Regions from separate parts of the Vreelandella janggokensis genome, predicted to be linked through region 1. Evidence: predicted binding sites of a transcription regulator. Region 1 holds the regulator's gene; the other holds the start of a gene.
The links. The regulator PhoB, encoded in region 1, activates phosphate uptake and scavenging genes when phosphate is short. The targets are predictions, from matches to a motif close to TGTCATANNNNTGTCANA.
Positions count from the first base shown of each region.

Region 2: QC816_RS11180 (CYTH domain-containing protein) is a predicted target of PhoB. The motif match lies at 3,689-3,706, and genes of this name have one in related genera.

Region 1 covers NZ_JARWAJ010000002.1:126,124-137,374, forward strand. Annotated here, with positions in the region: gene QC816_RS07315 (hypothetical protein) at 1-262, opposite strand, end outside; gene QC816_RS07320 (HU family DNA-binding protein) at 262-573, opposite strand; gene QC816_RS07325 (NAD(P)/FAD-dependent oxidoreductase) at 643-1,812, opposite strand; gene QC816_RS07330 (chorismate--pyruvate lyase family protein) at 1,969-2,466, shown strand; gene ubiA (4-hydroxybenzoate octaprenyltransferase) at 2,502-3,410, shown strand; gene phoB (phosphate regulon transcriptional regulator PhoB) at 3,489-4,178, shown strand; gene phoR (phosphate regulon sensor histidine kinase PhoR) at 4,181-5,503, shown strand; gene cysZ (sulfate transporter CysZ) at 6,024-6,758, opposite strand; gene phoU (phosphate signaling complex protein PhoU) at 6,841-7,569, opposite strand; gene pstB (phosphate ABC transporter ATP-binding protein PstB) at 7,598-8,413, opposite strand; gene pstA (phosphate ABC transporter permease PstA) at 8,407-9,804, opposite strand; gene QC816_RS07370 (ABC transporter permease subunit) at 9,801-10,913, opposite strand; gene QC816_RS07375 (PstS family phosphate ABC transporter substrate-binding protein) at 11,015-11,251, opposite strand, start outside.
Region 2 covers NZ_JARWAJ010000003.1:323,094-334,344, reverse strand. Annotated here, with positions in the region: gene QC816_RS11200 (YciI family protein) at 1-20, opposite strand, end outside; gene QC816_RS11195 (PHP domain-containing protein) at 153-1,073, shown strand; gene QC816_RS11190 (L-threonylcarbamoyladenylate synthase) at 1,122-1,745, shown strand; gene QC816_RS11185 (ion transporter) at 1,803-2,741, opposite strand; gene QC816_RS11180 (CYTH domain-containing protein) at 2,770-3,657, opposite strand; gene QC816_RS11175 (TIGR00153 family protein) at 3,794-4,474, shown strand; gene QC816_RS11170 (inorganic phosphate transporter) at 4,520-5,785, shown strand; gene argA (amino-acid N-acetyltransferase) at 5,956-7,272, shown strand; gene QC816_RS11160 (SDR family oxidoreductase) at 7,269-8,123, opposite strand; gene QC816_RS11155 (hypothetical protein) at 8,479-8,631, shown strand; gene xseA (exodeoxyribonuclease VII large subunit) at 8,670-10,013, opposite strand; gene QC816_RS11145 (DsbA family oxidoreductase) at 10,017-10,610, opposite strand; gene guaB (IMP dehydrogenase) at 10,781-11,251, shown strand, end outside.

The sequences.
Region 1 (11,251 bases):
GCTGCGTGGGCTTCTTGAGGATGCGTAAAGCGGCCTCGTCGTCGCGAAAGCGCAGTTCAAGGTCCAGGTCGACCGGCAACCCTTTACCACTGGTAACGCTGGTTGGCGTCATCCGGTAGTAACGGGCAGTACTCAAATCTTCTGTGGCAATGCCCCAGTCCAGGCCGCGCATGCGTTCCAGCTGTTCGCGAAAGCGCGGCTTGCGGCGCAGGGCACGTTTGAGCAAGAAGCCCAATAGCCACAGCGTCAGTTTGAGCTTCATCAGGAAACAGCGTCCTTGAGCGCTTTACCCGGCTTGAAGGCGACATTTTTGCTGGCCGGAATCTGCAGCGGCGCACCGGTCTGTGGGTTTTTGCCGGTACGCGCAGCGCGTTCGCGGACGGTAAAGGTGCCAAAACCGATCAGGGCAACGTCTTCGCCTTTGGACACGCTGTTGGTAATTTCATCAAGAATGACGTTGAGGACTTGGCCCGCTTTATCTTTGGACAGATCAGCATTTTCCGCAATGGCGGCTGCAAGTTCAGGTTTACGCATAAGGAAACTCCCTTTGTTTAATGATCGTGCAAGATACACTGTCGTGTTGTTGGTAAGGACACTGTAGGCGCGGCCGTCGTTTCAGCCAAGCCGCGAGCGCCGCGGAATTCAGCCTAGCAGCGTAGGGGCTGCTCTGGAAAGCTCCACTTTCCTTCTCACGCAGTTGCCTGTCAATGCAAAACCAATCAAACGTCTGTCTTTATCTTCAGCGATTGCCGTCATATCAACGCCTTCGCCTTCGATCCGCCAACGTTCAGGGGCCTCGACCGGTGGGTAGGCAACCACCGGTAGCAGGGGCGTTTTGACGATCACCGGCCAGGCCCCGAAGCTGACCTGTGTGGGTGTGCCGACCAGGGTGGCGGCGAGCGCCTGGGCGCTGGCTTGCAGGGGCTGAACGTACATGGCGTTGATGCCGTCGACGCAGGCAACGTCGCCCAGCGCATCGATATCCGGGTGAGAGGTGCGCAGTTGCCGGTTCACCAGGATACCGCTGGCGGAAACCGTGAGCCCTGCTGTCTCAGCCAGAGCGGTACGCGGGGTCAACCCCGTCGCCATCAAGATGACATCGACGTTGAACGTGTCGTCGTTATCCAGCGTCAGCGTCACGCCGGGGTCATCATTAAGGGCCATGGTCTTGATGGTTCTGCCCAGGGCAAGGTGGATGCCTGCGTCAACAAACGCCTTGCCGAGTGCTCGGCCCAGGGGGCCAGGCAGCAAGCGGGAAAGCGGTGTGGCATCGGGGGCAATAACGGTGACGTCATGACCGCCCGCGTGCAGATCATTGGCAAACTCGCAGCCGACGAGGCCTGCGCCGATCACCGCCACGCGAGCAGGCGCTGTCCCCAGCGCACGATGAAAACGGCGATAGTCGTCAAGATCGTTGACGGTAAAGCAATGCGCTTTGACGGAATCGGGTATCGCCATGGGCACCCTTGGTTCGGCGCCGGTGGCTAACACCAGGCGGTCGTAGCCAAGCGCTTGGTCATCTTCCAGCCGCAGCGAGCGGTTAGCCACGTCAATCTGGCGGACAGGGGTGTGGGTGATCACTCGAGCGTCAAGTGATTCGGCAAGCGCCGCGGCGTTGCGCTGTGCGAGCTTTTCGGGCGGGAGGCGTTTGGCGAAGCCGGTAGACAGCAGTGGTTTGGTATAATCGTCGCCGCTATCGGCGCTGATCAAGTGCAGGGTGCGCGTATCGCCTTTGCGGCGCAGCGCACGGGCAAGACCAACGCCCGCCATGCCAGTGCCAACGATAACGAGCTCAGCGTGTGATGAGGGCATCCGGGTATCCAGTGGTCAGTGGGACAAAAGCCTGTAAAGCCCACATGTTACACTAGGTGATCGTTTAATTGCCTGGAGGCTCTGGTGTCGCGTCACTGTGTTGAAACTGCCCCTGACTTGCCATGTTGGCGTCCCATTAGAGCGCTGCGTCCGGCGATGAGCGCGCCGTGGTGGCAATGGGTTGCCTCCACGGACTCACTCACGGCGCGTATTGTGTCCGCAGGGGGCGAGCGGCCTTTCCGCGTGCGTCTGTTACGCCAGGGGGTTGGCTTTCCACAGCCGCATGAGGCCCTGGCGCTGGGTATGGCCGCCCGGCGCTATGCGTGGCGCCGGGAGGTCGCCCTGTGTGTGGATGAAACACCATGGGTAGTGGCGCGTTCGGTGGCTCCCCTCAAGGCGCTCAGAGGCCAGTGTCTGGAAAACCTGGGTGAGCGTTCATTGGGCAGCTGGCTGTTTCGCCAGCCGGACCTGGTGCGTGGCCCGCTGTACGCCACGCGTCATGCGCCTGGTTTTACCTTCCCTGGCGATGCCAGCAGCCTGTGGGGGCGCCGCTCGGTATTTCAGCACGGCTGTAAGCACGGCGGGTTATCGCTGCTGGTACAGGAATACTTTTTATCGACCATGGCGGATGATCTTGCGCTGCCTTCGCGCTAGGCTAACGCTGCGTCTCTTGGATGGGTGAGGTAAGCATGGATCGTTCTTTATTACGGCCAACCGGGTTGAGTCGGCTGGCGGATTTTATACAGCTGATGCGTCTGGATCGGCCGATCGGTACCTGGCTGCTGATGTGGCCAACGTTGTGGGCCTTATGGGTCGCCGGCGAAGGGGTACCCGGGCGCAACGTACTGCTCATCTTTATCGCCGGGGTATACGTCATGCGCGCAGCGGGCTGCGTGGTCAATGATTATGCCGATCGTCACGTCGATGGCCACGTCAAACGTACCCGACAGCGCCCGCTGGCAACCGGGCGGATCAGTGAAACCGAGGCCCAGCTGCTGTTTATCGGGCTGGTGACGGCGGCCTTCATGCTGGTGCTGTTGACCAATTGGTTTACCGTGTTGCTGTCGGTGGGTGGCGTGGTATTGGCGTTTATCTACCCGTTCATGAAGCGCTACACGCATTTTCCCCAGGTAGTGCTAGGGGCGGCGTTTTCCTGGGCGATTCCGATGGCGTTCGGTGCGGTCCTTGGCCATGTGCCGGTAGAGGCATGGCTGCTGTTCTTTGCCAATGTGCTGTGGACAGTTGCTTATGATACCCAGTACGCCATGGTTGATCGTGATGACGATATCAAGATTGGCATTAAATCGACGGCCGTGTTGCTGGGTAATTCCGACCGGCTGGTGATCGGGCTGCTTCAGCTGGCCACGCTGGCATTGCTGGCCTGGGTGGGCGCGCGCCTCGGGCTGGGCGGTTTTTTCTGGCTCGGCCTGGCGGGGATGGCGGCGACGTTTATTCACCAGCAGCGCTTGATCCGTCACCGTGAGCGGGATGCCTGTTTTCAGGCGTTTCTGAATAATCACTGGTCGGGCCTGCTGGTGTTTGCCGGTATTGCGCTGAGTTGGTGGCCAACGGCTGGCGAATCTCTGTCAATGTCATAGAATTGTCATCAAGTCATGGTGTGATCGTCATGTACCTGTCACTGGATTACTTTCTATCGGACACCGTGAGGCTCTGGAATGACCGCCAAGACCGTCTTGATCGTCGATGATGAAGCATCCATTCGCGAGATGATCGCGGTGGCGCTGGAAATGGCCGACTACCGTGTTCTTGAAGCGGACAACGCTCAGGATGCCCACGCCATGGTCGTTGATCATCAGCCTGACCTGCTATTGCTCGACTGGATGATGCCCGGTACCAGCGGCATCGAGTTGGCTCGGCGCCTCAAGCGCGAGGAAACCACCGCCGAACTGCCGATCATCATGCTCACCGCCAAGGGTGAAGAAGACAATAAGATACAGGGGCTTGAAGCGGGGGCCGACGATTATATCACCAAGCCGTTTTCGCCCCGTGAACTCGTGGCACGCCTCAAGGCCGTGCTGCGTCGTGCGACCCCACGTGGCGTGGAAGATCCCATCGAAATTAATGGGTTGCTGCTTGATCCGGTGGGCCACCGGGTAAGTGCCTACGGTAAAGCGCTGGATATGGGGCCGACCGAATACCGGCTGTTGCAATTCTTCATGACCCATCAGGAAAGGGCCTACACACGTAGCCAGTTACTCGACCAGGTGTGGGGCGGTAATGTTTACGTGGAAGAGCGCACCGTGGATGTTCATATTCGTCGGCTACGCAAAGCCCTGGGCGACGGACATCAGAACTTGATCCAAACGGTACGCGGTACGGGCTACCGCTTCTCCGCTCGAGCTTAACCGTGCGTTTGTGGAGCCGTGAGCTTTGGCGTTTGCTAGGTTGGGCGGCACTCGGCATCTGCCTGGGATGGCTACTTGGTCTGCCGGGCCTGGGGTTGGCCGGTGGCTTCGCGATGTGTCTGGTCTACCACTTGCGGCAATTGCGCGCCGCTTACCGCTGGCTGACGCAACGCCCGCAGGATGAACCGCCGGCCGCAGGAGGACTTTGGGGCGAATTGTTTGATCGTTTGTACCGATATCAGAAAAGCCAACGGATTACCCAGGGCCGTCTCCGCTCGACGCTTTCCCGCATTCAAGAGTCCTCGGAAGCCATGCGCGATAGCGTGGTGATGCTCGACCGTCACGGCGACCTGGAGTGGTGGAACAGCGCTGCCAGCAATATGCTGGGGCTACAAACCGCTCACGACCGCGGACAACATATTACCAATCTGCTTCGCGATCCGCGTTTTATCAGCTATTTCAATGCCCGTGACTACAGTGAGCCGTTGACGCTCACGTCGCCGATCGATGAGCGTCGCATTTTGCAGTACCAGATTACCCTTTATGGTGACGACGAGCGCCTGGTCATGGCGCGCGATATTACGCGCTTGCATCAGCTAGAGCAGATGCGCCGCGACTTCGTTGCCAACGTCTCCCATGAGCTGCGCACACCGTTAACCGTGTTATCGGGCTATCTCGAAACCTATGGCGAGATGGCTGATCAGCTTCCACCCCGATTGGGGCGCAGCATTGGGCAGATGCAGGCTCAGACACAGCGCATGCAAAATCTGGTCAACGACCTGTTGCTGCTGTCGCGATTGGAAATTGATCAGGGCGGACAGGATCATCAGCCAATGGACGTGACGTCCCTGCTAAACAGTGTCGGGGCCGATGCGCTGGCGCTTTCCGAGCATCAGCACACGCTCACCATTGAAGGCGACTACCCCACGCAGTTGGTGGGCAGCGAGCAGGAAATCCGCAGTGCCATTTCTAATCTGGCTTTCAATGCGGTGCGCTATACGTCTGCTGGCAGCGAGATTACGCTGCGCTGGAAAGCGTTTGGCCAAGGTGCCTGTATCGAAGTGTGTGACGATGGTGAAGGGATAGACCCTGTGCATATTCCCCGCCTCACCGAACGGTTTTATCGCGTCGATAAAGGCCGCAGTACCGCTACCGGGGGCACCGGGCTGGGCCTTGCGATTGTTAAGCATGTGCTGTTGCGCCACGATGCTCAGTTGCAAATCGACTCGCATCCGGGTGAAGGTGCCCGTTTCCGCTGTGTCTTCCCGGCGGCCCGCCTTAGCACGCCTTCCACGCCCCCGCGTAGTGTCTCTTCGGTTACATAGCTGGCTGTGTCGCTGAGTAACGGCGTCACATGTGCCATTGCGACACATATCCAGCGTATCCAAATGACACCTCCTGGCGATCAAGCGGCATCGTTAATGTTATTTAACTCATTGTTATTGATATATAATAAGTGAAATAACGAATAGCTGGCATAGAGGGTGCTTCTCTATAGGCAAGACAGTCTCTGGCATTGTAAGATGCAAAGAACTGTTGATACTTTTCTTTACGAAGTGAAGAAAAGTAACTACGCTTAGACAGTAGCCCAATGCAGGGCAAGGATGTCCTGCATTAGCAGGGATGATTAGAGATTCATTGGATGAGTCTAGAAGGCGGTCACACTGTCAGTCAGGGTAACGTCCACGGTTGGAGTCCCGCAAAAGGATTGGAAGCTGATAAGTACCACCGCCTAAAATGATCACTGTCGAAGACCCTGCCAAGGCAGGGTCTTGTTTTTGTTAGCCTTTCAACAACGTCAGCTTTCCCTTCTTCCAGCCTCCATATACTGGCCTTGCGTACACCTCAAGAGCGCTGGGTCACCGACTGAACATGGCGATAATGGTAATCCCACATCAGTACGGCACCTGCCACAGCGCCCGGGATCAGGAACAGATTGGCCAGCGGAATCCACGTCAACAGCGTGACCAAGCCGCCGTAGCTTAAGCTTTGCCACCAGCGAGCCGATAGGCGGCCACGCATATCGCGAAACGCTACCTTATTGTTATCCATCGGGTAATCCAGGTAGGTGATGGCCATCACCCAGGCGGAAAACAGCGCCCATAGCAGGGGCGCCAACAGATTAAGCCCTGGAATCCAGCCAATCACGAACAGCAGCGCGGCACGGGGCAGGATATAACCCAGCTTGACCATTTCGCGGCCCAGCGCATCAACGGTCGTTTTGGCCAGCCCCCGGTCATCCTGAGGTTCGCGACCGGTGACTTGAACTTCAACTTTAGCGGCCAAGAAACCGTAAAAGGGGGCTGCAATCAAGCTGGTCACCAGCGTGAAGGTAAAAAACACCACGACCAACAGGCTAAGCACGAAAAGGGGCCAGATAAGCCACGACAGCCAATCAAGCCAGTTGGGTATCATGCCCATCCAGTGAGCCAGCCAGCCATCAAAGCGGTTTAGCACAAAGCTGAACATGCTGACGTAGACCAGCAGGTTGACCAGAATGGGTAAAAAGACATAACGCCTCAGTCCAGGCTTATAGACACAACGTGTACCCCGGCTGATGGCAGTGAATGCATCTAGCATGAAAACATGTGACTCCTCAAAGATGACAATGCCCTGGCTGCCGTGCAGCCAGGGCGTATTGCATGAGGAATCGGGGGGCAGGTCAAGACTTTTTCGGTGCTGCCTGCTGGTCCAGTGTCTCAGGGTCGGTATGGCGAATATCCAGCCCCTTGACAAGGTAGACGACATGCTCGGCCAGGTTATTGGCGTGGTCACCCACCCGCTCCAGCGCGCGCAGAACCCACATGATGCTGAGTACCGAGGTGATCGAGCGCGAATCTTCCATCATGAACGTCATCAAGGAGCGCATGGCGCTGCCGTATTCACTATCGACATACTCATCCTCACGCACGACCTGCATGGCAAGCTCGGTATCGAAGCGGGCAAACGCCGTCAGCGAATCGCGCAGCATCTTGCGGACGTGCTCGCTGATGTGGCGCACTTCCACCAGCCCGCGAAGGGGGTTGCTGCTCTCGCTCAGGCTTAGCGCATTGCGGGCAATTTTGCTGGCTTCATCGCCAATCCGCTCCAGGTCGGAGGTGGCGCGGATGACGGCGAGCACCAGACGCAAATCCGAAGCGGCCGGTTGACGACGCGCTAGAATACGCGTGCACTCGTCATCAATCTGCAGTTGAAGATCATTCACCTGACGGTCGTTATCGCGGACTTTCTCGGCCAGCCGCGAGTCACTTTCCAGTAGCGCAAAGACGGCGTCCTGCACCTGTTTTTCCACCATGCCGCCCATGGCCATCAGGTGGGTTTTGAGTTCTTCCAACTCATGGTTGAATTGGCGCGAGATATGCTGGCTGTGGGTATCGCTGGTAATGTCCATGGAGCCCTCCTGACGGGGTTGCTTCAACCTAGGCCATACGGCCGGTTATATAGTTTTCGGTTCGTTGTAAACGAGGGTTAGTGAAAACGTGGTCGGTGGGGCCGTACTCCACAAGCTCACCCTGCTGCAAGAAGGCGGTGTAATCGGACACCCGGGCCGCCTGCTGCATATTGTGAGTCACCAACACTAACGTTAGCTGAGATTTCAGGTTACGAATCAACTCTTCGATCTTGAGCGTCGAAATCGGGTCGAGCGCCGATGCCGGCTCGTCGAGCAACAGCACGTCGGGCTGTACCGCCAACGTTCGTGCAATCACCAGGCGTTGCTGTTGCCCGCCTGACAGCTGCCAGGCGGAGCGATGCAAGCGGTCCTTGACTTCATCCCACAGGGCCGCCGAAGTGAGCGCCCACTCGATGATGTCATCCCGCTGGCGCTTGGCGAGCCGCTTCTGCAAGCGCAGGCCAAAAGCGACATTTTCGTAGATCGACATCGGAAAGGGGTTAGGTGTCTGGAATACCATGCCCACCCGACGGCGCAGCTCGGTTACGTTCATTTCCGGCGCATGAATGTTATGTCCCTCAAGGCTGATCTCACCGCTGTGGCTGACCGATTCATTAAGGTCATGCAAGCGATTGATCGCTCTCAAGAAGGTCGACTTGCCACACCCGGAAGGGCCAATGAAGGCCGTGACCCGATGGCGCGGCACCTGCAGCGTGAGCTGCTGCAAGGCTGGTTTCCCTGCGTAGGCCAGGCTGAACTGGTTGATGTCCAGACAGCACTGATCTGCTGGGAAATGCGCCACATGTGCTTGCGTGGCGTGGTCGACGTGTCGAGATGCTAGCATTCGCTTCCTCGCTGACGACGTAGATGATGACGCAATAATATGGCAGTTAGGTTAAGCACCAACACAATCAGCACCAATAACAGCGCTGTGGCATAGACCAACGGGATCGCTGCCTGGACGTCCTCGCCGTGAAAGGCGGTGTCAAACAGATGATAGCCAAGGTGCATAAACTTGCGTTCCAGATGCAGGTAGGGGAATTCTCCGTCGAGGGGCATCTGTGGTGCGAGCTTGGCGACCCCGACCAGCATCAACGGCGCGACTTCACCAGCGGCCCGGGCCACGGCCAAAATGACCCCGGTCAACATCGCCGGGGTGGCCATGGGTAATACGATACGCGTCAACATTTCAAACCGGGTGGCGCCAAGGGCCACCGCACCTTCACGTTGGGCATCGGGAATGCGCGCCAGCCCTTCTTCGGTCGCGACAATCACGACCGGCAGCGTCAGCAGGGCAAGGGTCAGCGATGCCCATAACAGGCCACCGGTACCAAAGGTGGGCGACGGCAAGGCGTCGTCGAAGAACCACGCATCCAGCGTGCCACCAATGCCATAGACAAACACGCCCAGCCCGAAGACGCCGTAGACAATGGACGGTACCCCCGCGAGATTGCGGACGCCAATGCGTACCAGGCGGGTGAGGGGTCCCTGATGGGCAATCTCATTGAGATAGATGGCGGCCAGCACGCCAAAAGGCGTGACGATCACCGACATTAGAATCACCATCAGCATGGTACCGAAAATAGCCGGCCACACCCCCCCATCGGTATTGGCGGCACGCGGTCCCTGGCTTAAAAACTGCCAGACGTCCGTTGCCCAGCGCTGCACTTTTTGGCCAACGTGCATGGCATTGGGCGCTTCAATGCTCAGCACGGTGGCAAGCGGCTGGCGCAGGGTTTGCCCCTGGGGCGTACGCAAGGTGAGCTGATAGCGAGCGCGCTCGGGCGCGGACAGCTGGAGCGCCTGCTTTGCTTGCTGCAGGGCAGTATGGCCGCTAAAGCGCTCGCCGTTTACCTCAATGGCTTCCAGATAGCCGATAAAGTCGCCCCAGGTGCGCCGTTTCAGACGCAGCAGTGCCGCGGGCTGGGTCTGTTGTGCAATGGTGTCAATCGCCACCCAGCGCCAGCGGGCGTCGTCGATGTCACGATTGCCCGTAAAGTAGAGGCGTTCGCTACCTGCCCGGTTGGGAAGCGGCATATCGCGGACTGCCTCGCCTGCCACCACATCGCCATTGTGCAGGGTGATTTCGTCCAGTGTTGCCGGCCAGAAATGGCCCAGGCCACGTGTCAGCAGTAACGCCAGCAAGGCGCCCAGCATGAGCAAGGAGAGGGCTACACAGCCCGCGCACAGCCACGGCCAGATGCCCTGCTGTACGGCACTTTTCAGCCACTTCACGAAGCCCCCCCCAGTCGCTGGTAGCGACGGCGCAGCCGTTGGCGAACCAGCTCGGCCAGGGTGTTGACTAAAAAGGTGAACAGGAACAGCAACAGGGCTGCGAGCACCAGCATGCGATATGGAGTACTCCCCGCAGTGGCTTCGGGCAGCTCAATGGCGATAGCGGCGGCCATGGTACGCATGCCTTCGAAGGGACTGGCGCTGAGCAGTGCCGTATTGCTGCTGGCCATCAGTACGATCATGGTTTCCCCCACCGCTCGGCCTGCGCCGATCATGATGGCTGAAAACAGCCCCGGCCCAGCTGCGGAAAGCGCGACTTTAACGACCGCTTGCCAGCGGCTGGCGCCGAGCGCCTGAGCGCCTTCCATCAGCGGGCGAGGCACCTCGGTGAGCGCATCTTCGGCCAGCGAATAGACGCTGGGAATCACGGCGAAGCCCATTGCCAGGCCGACAATCAGGGCATTACGGGTGACGTAATCGAGTCCAAACACGGCATAAAGATGCTGGCGAAGGTCGCCATCCCAAAAGGTCTGCTCCACCAGTGGCGTTAACCACAGGGCGAGGATGAACATGACAATGAGCCACGGAATCAGCCACAGAGCTGCCCACGAAAGCGGCAGACGACGCTGCCAGCGGCGGCTTGCCAGGTGCCAGACCAGACCGGCGAGCCCGGCACTAAGCGGCAGCCAGACGATGACCACCAGGGTGCTGGCCAAGTGGCGCTCGACCCAGGGGGCGAGCAGCATACCGGCGATAAAGCCGATGACCACCCCAGGGATGGCTTCCATCATTTCCAGGGTTGGTTTGATGCGGCTGCGTAGTCGGGTCGACATGAAAAACGCTGAATAGGCGGCCGCCCCCAGTGCGAGCGGCAACGCAAACAGTAATGCCATCAGGGCGGCTTTCAGCGTTCCCCACGCCAGCGGCGAGAGCATGGCAAGCGAGGCGTTCTCGCCATCCAGCAACAAGGGGGCTGCTTCCCAGACCAAAAATACCCCAATACCCAATATCGCCAGCAACACACCGATACCACCGGCGGTGATAAGTCCGGTGGCGATGCGGTCCTGCAAGTGGCGAAGCGGCTGATGAAAGAGCCGAGCGCGAGTCATTTGACGATCATGGGCAAGTCAGCGGTAGGGTCAGCGTTTGGGGGTACATGGATGCTCCTTACGTTACGTGACCAATGTGACAATTAAATGACAAATTCCGGCTACCATGCCCGCTGAGCCTCCAGATCGTCCAGGGGCAGGGGGACGAAACCCGACGCCCGGGTAATTTTCTGACCTTCAGTCGACATGATGAGATCCAGAAACGCCCGCTCGGCGGCAGGTAGCGATTCGTCAGGCGGCAGGTTGACGTAGATATACAGGTAGCGGGAAAGCGGATAGTCGCCGCTTTGAATGGCGGTTTCGCTGGGCGGCACGGCGTTACCCTGCGTAGTGGTCAG
Region 2 (11,251 bases), on a different contig from region 1:
CTGATGATGGCATATAGCATGTGCATAACTCCTTGAATGAAAGAAGGAACAAAAAGGTAGGTAACCACGGCTTCAATTGACCGGACCGGTATAAGCGAGCACCATATCGCATCAACCTAAGCCTTATTCTGACAAACTCGCCACACGGCGTCATGCCTATGCTCCGACTTCCTGCCACGTTTGAGACCGACCAGCGTTACCCCGTTGATTTGCATATGCATTCGACGGCATCCGACGGTGCCTTGACGCCGACGCAACTCGTCACGCTGTGCGCCGAACGTGGGCTTACCCACATGGCGTTGACCGACCACGATACCATGGATGGCGTGGTGGAGGCGGGCCAGGCGGCGGCATCCACAGGTATGTGCCTGCTGCCCGGCTGTGAGTTATCCACTCGCTGGCAGGGTATCAATATTCACATGGTGGCGCTGATGCCGGGCGGCCTCCAGGGCCCGCTGGTGGAAGGGTTGATCCATCAGCGTGAGGCGCGTATCAAACGCGCCGAGGTGATTGCCGAGCGGCTTGAAAAAGCCGGTCTGACTGACGCCCTGGCCAAGGCCCGCGAGCAGGCCGGTAGCGACCGGCCACTAGGCCGCCCCGACTTTGCCCGGGCCCTGGTGGCCGACGGCATGGTGGCCGATTGGGCCAGCGCCTTTAAGCGCTTTTTGGGCAGCGGCAAGAAAGGCGATGTAAAGGCCCACTGGCCGGAAATCAGCGACGCGGTGGGCTGGGTTGTCGCCTCAGGCGGCGTGGCGGTGCTGGCTCATCCGCTGCGACACGGCCTGACCCGGCGCAAGCGTGGCCTGTTGATGGATACCTTTCAGGCAGCCGGCGGCCAGGCGGTGGAACTGGTCAGCGGCCAGCAAAATCCGGACAGCACCCGGGATCTGGCGCGCCAACTGGTCGAACGCGAGTTATACGCCTCGATGGGCAGTGACTTTCACTTTCCCGGCAGCCACGCCGCCCCTGGCAGCATGAGCATGATACCGCGAACCGCAGCGCCGCCTATCTGGCAGCATCCGCGTTTACGCCACCTGCAGGACGCGCCGGCTGGGCCTCTCGCCGCTGCATAAGCTAAGGTAGGCGGTAGGACCACTAATATCCACAGGCAGGAGTACGCCATGAGCCAATACTTTCAGATTCATCCCGAGAATCCGCAAAAACGCCTGATCGACCAAGCCATCGAGATTATCCGCAAAGGCGGCGTGGTGGCGTACCCCACCGATTCCGGCTACGCGCTGGGTTGCCACCTGGGCGAGAAAAAAGCCATCGAGAAAATCAAATGGCTGCGCTCGCTGGACGACAAGCACAACTTCACCCTGGTGTGCTCGGACCTGTCGCAGATCGGCACCTACGCCAAGGTCGATAACGACGTGTTCCGGCTGCTCAAGGCGCATACGCCTGGCCCCTACACCTTCATTCTAGACGCCAGTACCGAAGTGCCGCGCCTGCTGCTGCACCCCAAACGGCGTTCTATCGGTGTTCGCGTGCCCGACCACCGCATCACCCACGCGCTCCTGGATGCACTGGGCGAGCCGCTGATGAGCGTCACCCTGATTCCCGTCGGCGAGGACCTGCCAATGAGCGACGCCGAGGATATCCGCGAGCGCTTTGGGGCACACCTGGACCTGATCATTGACGGCGGCGCCTGCCACCTGGACCCCACCAGCGTCATCGATCTGCGCGAACTGCCGCCCAAGATCGTCCGCGAAGGCCGCGGGGATGTCACGCCCTTTACCGTTTAAGTGGTTGATCTGTTAAGCGCTTGAATGCTTAACGTCCTCATCGTCTAACGGCGCGCCTCAGGTGTCACTATCCTGGGGCGCGTTTTTATCTGTGTCGTCGCCGTTGTCGTCTTTCTTCTTTTCTTCTTTCTTTTCTTCCTCTTTCTTGCGCGGGTCTTCACTGTGTTCATCCAGCCAGGTGCCGCAGCGCAGGCAATAGTAGGCGCGTTTTTCGTGGCGCTCGTGGCCGCAACCTGGGCAGGCTTCTTCAGAGTAGCGATCCTCGCGGATCGAGCGGATCACCTGGGCGGAGAACACCCCGGTGGGCACGGCGATGATCGAGTAACCGAGCAGCATCAGCACCACGGTGATGGATTTGCCTAACGGCGTTGCCGGCACGATGTCGCCGTAGCCTACCGTGGTCATGCTGACGATCGCCCAGTAGATCGACATGGGAATACTGGTAAAGCCGGCTTCTGGCGATTCGATCACATACATTAGCGCCGCAAACAGCGTGACCACCATGAAAATGCTGAAGAAGAACAGCAGGATCTGGCGCAGGCTGCGCTTTAACGCATCGATCAGCAGCCGCGCTTCACCGACAAACTCCATCAACCGCAGAATGCGGAAGATCCGCAATACCCGCAGGATTCGCACAATCACCAGACCGTGGGCGCCGGGTATCAGCAATACCAGCCAGGTGGGCAGGATGGCGATCAGATCGACAATACCGTAAAAGCTTTTCAGGTAGAGCGTGGGGCGCTCAAGGCAGTAAAGGCGCAGCACCAGCTCGATGCTGAACAGGATGGTGAATATCCACTCCAGGACATAAAAAAGCATGCCGTAGCGCTCGGCATAGGCTTCAACGCTATCCAGTAATATGACCCCGACGCTGAGCAGGATCGCCAGAATCAAGCCAATGTCAAAGGCTTTGGCACCCGGCGTATCGGACTCGAAAATGATGTGGAAAAGCTGCGCGCGAAGTCCCTCTGCGCCAGGTTTTAATGAAAGATTCATCAGGCCGTCCTGAAAAAGGCTGTGAGCGCTAGCGTAGCGCGGTTTGATGCGCCATGCGATGGGCAAGGGCCAGTGCGGCCTTGGCATACGTCACGCTTGGCTGGCCGGTGCTTCCCAGCGCATCGCGCATGGCGCTTGCGTCATCACGGGCCTGGTCGGTGAGCGCCGGATCGGCGGCCAGCATGGCAAGTGCCTTCTGAGCCGCCGCCAGGTGCTCGGCGCGGTGGCTGTCATGGTAGGCATCAAGCGCCAGCGTTGCCCGGTGCATCCATTGCGCAGGGGAGTCAGCGTCGGGAAGCGGCCATTGCTGGGCGGCGAGGGCGTTGCCACGGGCGGCCTTGCTGGTGTCTGAAGGACGCAGGGGAACGCGTTCGGCGATCGCCTGGGCCAGCGACCAGAGTGCCTCGGGCGCGCCGTGTTTAAGCTCGAGTTCCGCTTCGCAGATGATCGCCTGATGCCCACCGCTGTGAATCCTGCCTTCATCCAGTGCCAGTTCGATATGGCTGTCCTGCCACATCACCTGCCAGCTCCACCGTTCAAAATCGGTGCTCAGCTGAGGCTGCAGCGTTGGAATTGCCTCGCCCAGGGCGCCCTGAAACGGCGGGAGCCCGGCAAGCCCTTGGGTATCCAGGTGGCGTGTTGTCAGCGGCCATTCCCACTCATGGCGTTGCGAAAACCCGCCGCCGCCGTGGCCGGCGGTCTTGACGGTCTGCAGCACCTGGTCGTCCACCTGACGCAGACGCACCGCGATGCGCGCCTGGGCAAGTGCTCCCCCGGGGGTGTCGTAATAGGTGTTGGTCAGGGTTTGCCGACTGGGTGTCAGGGTCTGCAACAGGGGGTACTGGCGCAGGGCCACCGGCCCCTCGGGGGACAGGGCAAGCTTCAGTTCAATCTCGGTTGGCTCTGAGGGTTTCATGACAATTGCCACCTCTATACTATGACATTTAGGTTAAATTTTAATGACATTATGAACTTTTCATGACGGCGGCAGACGCACTCTCTATACTATTGCCGCCATTTCCCGGCTTCCCGAAAAAAGGCGTAAAGGCTTTATGGTTACTTCCAACCCTTTTTCCTCGATGTTTGGCCGCTCGCCATTCCAGCCGCTGCTCGCTCACATCGTCAAGGCAAACGAATGTGCCGATCAACTCCTGCCCTTCTTCGAAGCGACGCTTGCAGGCGATTGGGAGAGCGCTGCGCAACTACGCGAAAACGTCACCCGTTTAGAACACGATGCCGACGTACTCAAGACCGAGTTACGTCTGAACCTGCCTAACACCATGTTCTTGCCTGTTTCGCGCTCCGATCTGCTCGACCTGATCAGCGTACAGGACAAGATTGCCAATAAAGCACGCGACATTACCGGCATTATGCTGGGCCGTAAAATGACCGTGCCTGACGAGTTGGCTGACCCCATGCGTGACTATATCCGCACCAGCGTGGCCTGTGTGGCGCAAGCCCGCCAGGCGCTGGAAGAACTCAAGGACCTGTTGGAGTCAGGCTTTGGGCGCAACGTATCGGATGTCATGCACAACATGATCCGCGAACTGCATACCCTTGAGCACCAGGCCGATGGTCAGCAAGTCGCGATCCGCCGTCAGTTGTTCAGTCTGGAAAGCGAGCTACCGCCGGTCGATGTGGTCTTCCTCTACCAGATCATTGATTGGGTAGGCGAACTTTCCGACCGCGCCGAACGGGTCGGTAGCCGCCTGCAGATCATGACCGCCAACTAATTTGTGATCCAAACCTAATACCTGATCCCAACCAAGGGAAGCGTTATGCAGATCATTGCTCAGCACGGTGATATTTTTATCATCCTGGCCTGTCTTTTCGGCTTTTTCATGGCCTGGGGCGTGGGGGCCAACGACGTGGCCAACGCCATGGGTACCTCGGTCGGCTCCAAGGCCATCACCATCAAACAGGCAATCCTGATTGCCATTGTGTTTGAGTTTCTAGGTGCCTGGCTTGCGGGCGGCGAAGTCACCAATACCATCCGCAAGGGCATTATCGATCCTGAACTGCTGCAGGGGGAACCACAACTGCTGGTGTACGGCATGTTGTCGGCGCTGCTGGCAGCGGCCACCTGGCTGTTGGTTGCCTCGATGAAGGGGTGGCCGGTTTCGACCACTCACTCTATCGTGGGTGCGATTGTCGGCTTTGCAGTGGCAGGCCTGGGGGCCGAGGCCGTCGACTGGGGGGCGGTCGGTAGTATCGCCGCGAGTTGGCTGGTGTCGCCGCTATTGGCCGGTACGGCCGGTTTCGTGCTGTTTAAGTCGGTCCATCACCTGGTGTTTGAAGACCGCAACCCACTGGCAGCCGCCAAGCGTTATCTGCCCGCCTATGTGTTCCTGGTAGGCTTTGTCGTCTCCATGGTCACCATGACCAAGGGCCTGAAACACGTTGGCCTGAATCTTTCGTTTGGCCAGAGCCTGGTGATCTCGTTGATCCTGGGCGGGTTGCTCGCCGGTGTCGGTGTCTTGATGGAACGCCGTGTGAAGTACGTAGAAAGCAGCGATGATCACTTTGGCTATGCCAACGTGGAGCGCGCTTTTGGTGTGTTGATGATCTTTACCGCCTGCGCCATGGCCTTTGCGCACGGCTCTAACGACGTGGCCAACGCGGTTGGCCCGCTGGCGGCGGTGATCAGCGTGGTGCAAACCGGTGGTGAGATTGGCGGCTCGGCGCTGGTCCCCTGGTGGGTACTGGTACTAGGCGGTGGCGGTATCGTGGCCGGTCTGGTGACCTACGGTCATAAAGTGATTGCCACCGTGGGTACAGGCATCACCGAGCTGACGCCTAGCCGCGGCTTTGCTGCGACCCTGGCGGCGGCCACCACCGTCGTGCTTGCGTCAGGCACCGGCTTGCCGATTTCCACTACCCATACCCTGGTTGGTGCCATTCTGGGGGTTGGCCTGGCGCGCGGCATGACGGCGCTCAACCTGCGGGTGATCGGTACGATCGCCATGTCGTGGTTGATTACGCTGCCCGCAGGCGCGGCGCTCTCCATTCTGTTCTTCTTTATGTTCAAGGGTATGTTCGGTTAAGCGGCGAGGGCAGTACAACTGACCCGGCACGCCAACGCCTGGTACCCCAAAGCGGCATCTTCTTTATGCATAAGTGCATTAGAAGGTGCCGCTATTTTTTGTGCTCTGGTAAAGTAACCGTAGTTATTAACCAGAGTTCTTCCATTCACCTGCTGCCGGAGAGCGGCCCCTTGGATACACGCTTCCCCTTTGTCGACTGGTTTCGTAATGCCTCCCCCTATATCAATGCGCACCGGGGGCGAACCTTTGTCATCTTGATCGAAGGTGAAGCCATGGCGTCTGGCCGAGGGGAGCAGTTGATCCAGGACCTGGCGCTGCTGCATACGCTGGGCGTGCGTCTGGTGGTGGTGTTTGGCATTCGCCCCCAGGTGCACGAGGCGCTGAGTGCGGCGGGGGTTGAACCGACGCGCCTCAACGGCCGCTGGGTCGCCGACCGCGCGGTTATGGCGCATGTGGAACAGGTGGCTGCCCATCAGCGCCTGTGGCTGGAGGCGCGGCTTTCGCTGGGCCTGCCCAGTACGCCGCTGCATGGCGTGGAGCTAAGCGTGATTTCCGGCAACCTGGTGACCGCCAAACCGTTGGGCGTGCGCGAAGGGGTGGATTTCGACCACAGCGGTGAGGTACGCCGAGTGCGCGCCAGCGCCATTGAAGGGTTGCTGGAAAAAGGCTCGCTGGTGCTGTTGCCGCCGCTGGGGTTTTCCAGCACCGGCGAGGTATTCGACCTGGATGCTTCCGAAGTGGCCCAACATGCCGCGGTGGCGCTCAAGGCCGACAAGCTGATTCTGCTGGGCGAGTCCGAAGGTCTGGCAGACGAGCAGGGTGCACTGCTGCGCCAGCTGTCTCCCGCCGATGCCGAGCCGCGCATCCAGCATGCCGCGCCGGGCAGTGAACTGGCCCGCCATCTCAACGCCGCCTGTACCGCCGCGCGGGAAGGCGTGGCCCGCACTCACCTGCTTTCCTGGCGCAATCACGATGCCTTGCTGGGAGAACTCTTCACCCGCGACGGTGTGGGTACCATGATTACCCAGCACCGCTATGAACAGCTGCGCCCGGCCACGCTCAACGATGTGGCGGGCCTGTTGGAGCTGCTGGAGCCGCTGGAAAACCGGGGCATGCTGGTGGCACGCTCACGCGAGCGGCTGGAGCACGAAATCGATGACTACATGGTGATTGAGCGCGACGGCATGGTGATCGGTTGCGCGGCGCTGCATGTCTTCCCTGATACGGGCGTGGCCGAACTGGCCTGCGTAGCGGTGCATACCAATTACCGCGGTGGCGAACGCGGTGAGCGTCTGGTCGAGGCGCTGGAGCGCCGTGCCCGCCAGCGCGCGGTGCAGGAGATGTTTGTGCTGACCACCCACACGGCGCACTGGTTTGTGGAGCGGGGCTTCCGCGCCGCCAGCCTTGAAGAGCTGCCGACGCTGAAGCGTGAAACCTACAACCACGCGCGTAAATCCAAGGTGCTGGTCAAAACGCTGGCGAGTTAGGTATTGAGGATCACACCGCCGTTCAGATGCATTGTTTGTCCGGTCATGTAGGACGACTCTTCGCTTGCCAGATACACATAGGCAGGCCCCATTTCGCTGGGCTGGCCAGCGCGCTTCATCGGCACTTGGCCGCCAAATCCGGCGACTTTATCGTCGTCGAAGCTGGCGGGAATCAGCGGCGTCCATACCGGCCCGGGGGCAACGGCGTTGACCCGAATGCCGCGGTCCATCAGCGACATTGCAAGCGAGCGCACCAGGCCCTGAATCGCCCCTTTGGTGGCGGTGTAGTCGATCAGCGTGTCGTTGCCCTTGAAGGCGTTGATCGACGAGGTGGCGATGATCGTATCGCCCTCGCTCATGTGGGGTAGCGCGGCCTTGGTCATGTAAAAGTGGCTGAACAGGTTAGTTTGAAAGGTACGCTGCAACTGGTCGTCGGGGATCTCGGTAATATCGCGCCAGTCGTACTGCTCAGCCGCGTTATTGACGACGATATTGAGCTTGCCGAATTCTTTCAGGGCGCGCTTCACAATCTCACGGCAGAAGCTGGGAGCTCCTACGTCTCCTTTCACAACCAGGCAGCGACGGCCTTCAGCCTCAACCAGTCGTTGGGTTTCTTTGGCATCTTGGGTTTCCTTCAAATGCACGATCACGCTGTCGGCGCCTTCGCGTGCATAGTGCACTGCCACCGCGCGGCCAATACCGCTGTCGCCGCCGGTAATGATTGCCACTTTATCCAGCAGCTTGTCGGCACCTCGGTAGCTTTCGCGAATAAACTCGGGTTCCGGGTGCATGATGTGTTCGTCGCCCGGTTGTTTAGCTTGATGCTGAGGGGGTTGTTGCTGATTGCTCATGTGCGGTCACTCCTTTGTTGGCACAAACATCAAAAAGTAAGATGCAGCAGGTGCCGGCCTCCTTGGACACCCGTTTTTTAATGTAGACCCGGCTCGTCAGTAGGGGCAAACCGGGGCATCTACCGCATGGCGTAAGCCGGAATCCACGACGATAGTGACAGTCGATGTGCCTTATTTAGTTTGCTAATCACCCTGCTGAATACCATGATTCTTATATGGCATTGTTTTTAAATTGTTTTTTAATTCGAAGGGGATGGGTGGGCGAGAGGTGCTTAATTGCAAGTTACGCGTGACGCACTACAGTGAAGACAGGCAACGTAATGCCGAGCACCATTAACCGTAAGGAGTACGCGTTATGTCTCATCCCGACAGGAAAGACGAGAAATCACCCAAACCTCAGGACGAACACTACAGTGAAGCCAATCCGATGCCGGATACGCATCATGTAAACCCTGAGTCCGAAGACTCGCCCCAGAAACCGGGCAAGGACAGGCAAAAAGACAAGTAGTAAGCCAGGTTGATCCCCTCAACTCAGCCATCGCGGCGCTACCCCTTGTAGCGCCGTTTTACTTCCACGCTGAGTTGGCCTTCGCCCAGACGCAGCTTGAGCTTCTGCCCCGGCGAGGTATCGTCCGCACGCCGCACGATCTGACCCTGCTCGTCCTGGGCGATGGCGTAGCCACGGCCCAATACCGCGAGCGGGCTGATGGCATTCAACTCCCGGGCGGCGCTGGTTAACCGCGCCTGGCGGCTTTCCAGCTGGCGCTGCATGGCCGCGCTCAAGCGGCGTTGAAGCTGACTGACCCGCTCGCTTTCCACGCGGTGCAAACGTGCCATATCCTGGCTGGCCAGGCGCCGGCTCAATTGCGATACCTGCGCTTTCTGCTGGGTGAGCGTGTGCTGCATGGCGCGGCTCAAGCGTTGGTGCAGCGCGGTTAAATACTGGCGCTGACGATTGAGCTGCTCGCCGGGATGGCGCAGTTTGGCGCGCAGGGTATCCAACCGCTGACTGTCCCGCTCCAGGCGCGCCTGCATGGCCCGCATCAATCGGTTTTCATGGTGCTCAAGCTGGCGCTTGAGGGTGTGCTGGTCCGGCACCAGGCGCTCGGCCGCGGCGGAAGGCGTGGGCGCACGCATGTCGGCGGCAAAGTCTGCCAGGGTGATATCCACCTCGTGACCCACCGCCGACATCACCGGCAGCCGAGAGTGAAAAATCGCCCGCGCCAGGTGCTCGTTGTTGAACGCCCACAAATCTTCCAGACTGCCGCCGCCGCGGGTGATCAGGATGGCATCGCGTTCCGGGTCCAGCCGCGCCTGACGATTGAGCAGGGCCAGCGCCGAGATCATCGCAGGCGCCGCCTCGGCCCCCTGTACCGGCACCGGAATCAGCGTGACATCCGCCAGCGGCCAGCGGGCGGCCAATACCGCCAATACGTCACGAATCGCCGCGCCCGTCGCCGAGCTTAAAATCAACAGCTTGCGCGGCGGAAAGGGCAGGGGGCGGGCGTTGGCAAACACGCCTTCACCGTCGAGCTGGGCTTTTAAGCGCTCGAACGCCGCCAGCAGTTCGCCCAGCCCCGCGGCCTGAACGGCCTCGGCAATCAGTTGGTAATCGCCACGGGGCTCGAACAGCGACACCCGCCCGCGCAGCTTGACCTGGTCGCCGTCGCGCATCGGCGCCGACACAAACCGTGCCCGCTGACGAAACAGCGCACAGCGGATCTGCGCCCGGTCATCCTTCAGGGTGAAGTAAACATGCCCGGACGCCGGGCGCGAGACGTTGGAAAGCTCACCCTCTACCCACACCTCGCCCACGTCGCGCTCGAGTGTCTGCTTGGCGCGCTGATTGAGCTGACTGACGGAAAGCGCCTGGGGCGTGGCAGAGGACATAGGTTAAGCGCGCTCGGTGAGGAAGTGTTTCAGCGCCGCCGGGTCGGGGACGCCCTGGATGGTTTCACCGTCGATGATCAAGGTGGGCACCGACTGAATGCGCGCTTCTTCCATGGCGTGGCGCAGCGCCGCCTGGTGCTGCTCGCGGTAGCGGCCCTCGGCAAGCGCATCGAGCACCGCCTGGCGTTCCAGGCCGACGGAGTCGGCAATGTCGGCCAGCACGTCCGGGTCGCCAATATCGCGTTCCTGCTGGAAGAACGCCTTCAACGTTGCCATCGAATAGGCGTGGCCCAGGCCGTGCTCTTCAGCCATGGCGAAGACTTCAAAGGCCTTGTCGGTGCGCGGCTGCGGCGAAATATTGGGCAGCTTGATGGGCACACCCAGTTTTTCAGCCATGGGGTAGACCGCCTCGCGCCACACTTTAGGCAGGTACGGGTCTTCGACCTTCAAGGTGGGCACCGGCGCCGGGCGTAGCTCGAACGGGCGCCATTGGATGTCGACGTCCAGGCCTTTGGTGGCCTCGGCAAGCACCTCTTCGGCCAGCAGGCAGAAGGGGCAGACGTAATCGCTGTAAACAATGATTTGCTGGGTCAACATGCACCCCTTGGGTCGGTAAATGAATCGGTTATCAGGCTACCACCAATCGTCATTATCCATTGGTATAAGCGTAATGGCGTCTCTGCATTGCTGGGACGGCCCTCTACCCGTTATAATGGGGGATTAACTTTTCACGCCCCGTCTTCCACTTCAAATTGGGTGTTGCCGCTATGCTACGTATGGCTCAAGAAGCACTTACGTTCGACGACGTACTCCTCCTGCCCGGTTATTCGGACGTTCTCCCCAAGAATGTTAACCTTAAAACCCGCCTGACCCGCAATCTCTCGCTTAACATTCCGCTTGTCTCCGCCGCGATGGACACGGTGACCGAAGCGCGGTTGGCGATTGCCATGGCGCAGGAAGGTGGCATTGGTATCATTCATAAAAGCATGACCATGTCGCAGCAGGCCGCTGAAGTGCGCAAGGTGAAGAAGCACGAAAGCGTGATCGTTAAAGACCCGATTACCGTTAGCCCCAAAGCCAAGCTCGAAGACCTGCTCGCCATGGCGCGCGAGTACGGGTTCTCCGGTTTCCCGGTGGTCGAGGGCGAAACCCTGGTGGGTATTGTGACCGAGCGCGACATGCGCTTCCAGCCCAACCACGGCGACAGCGTGGCCGACATCATGACCCCCCGCGATCGG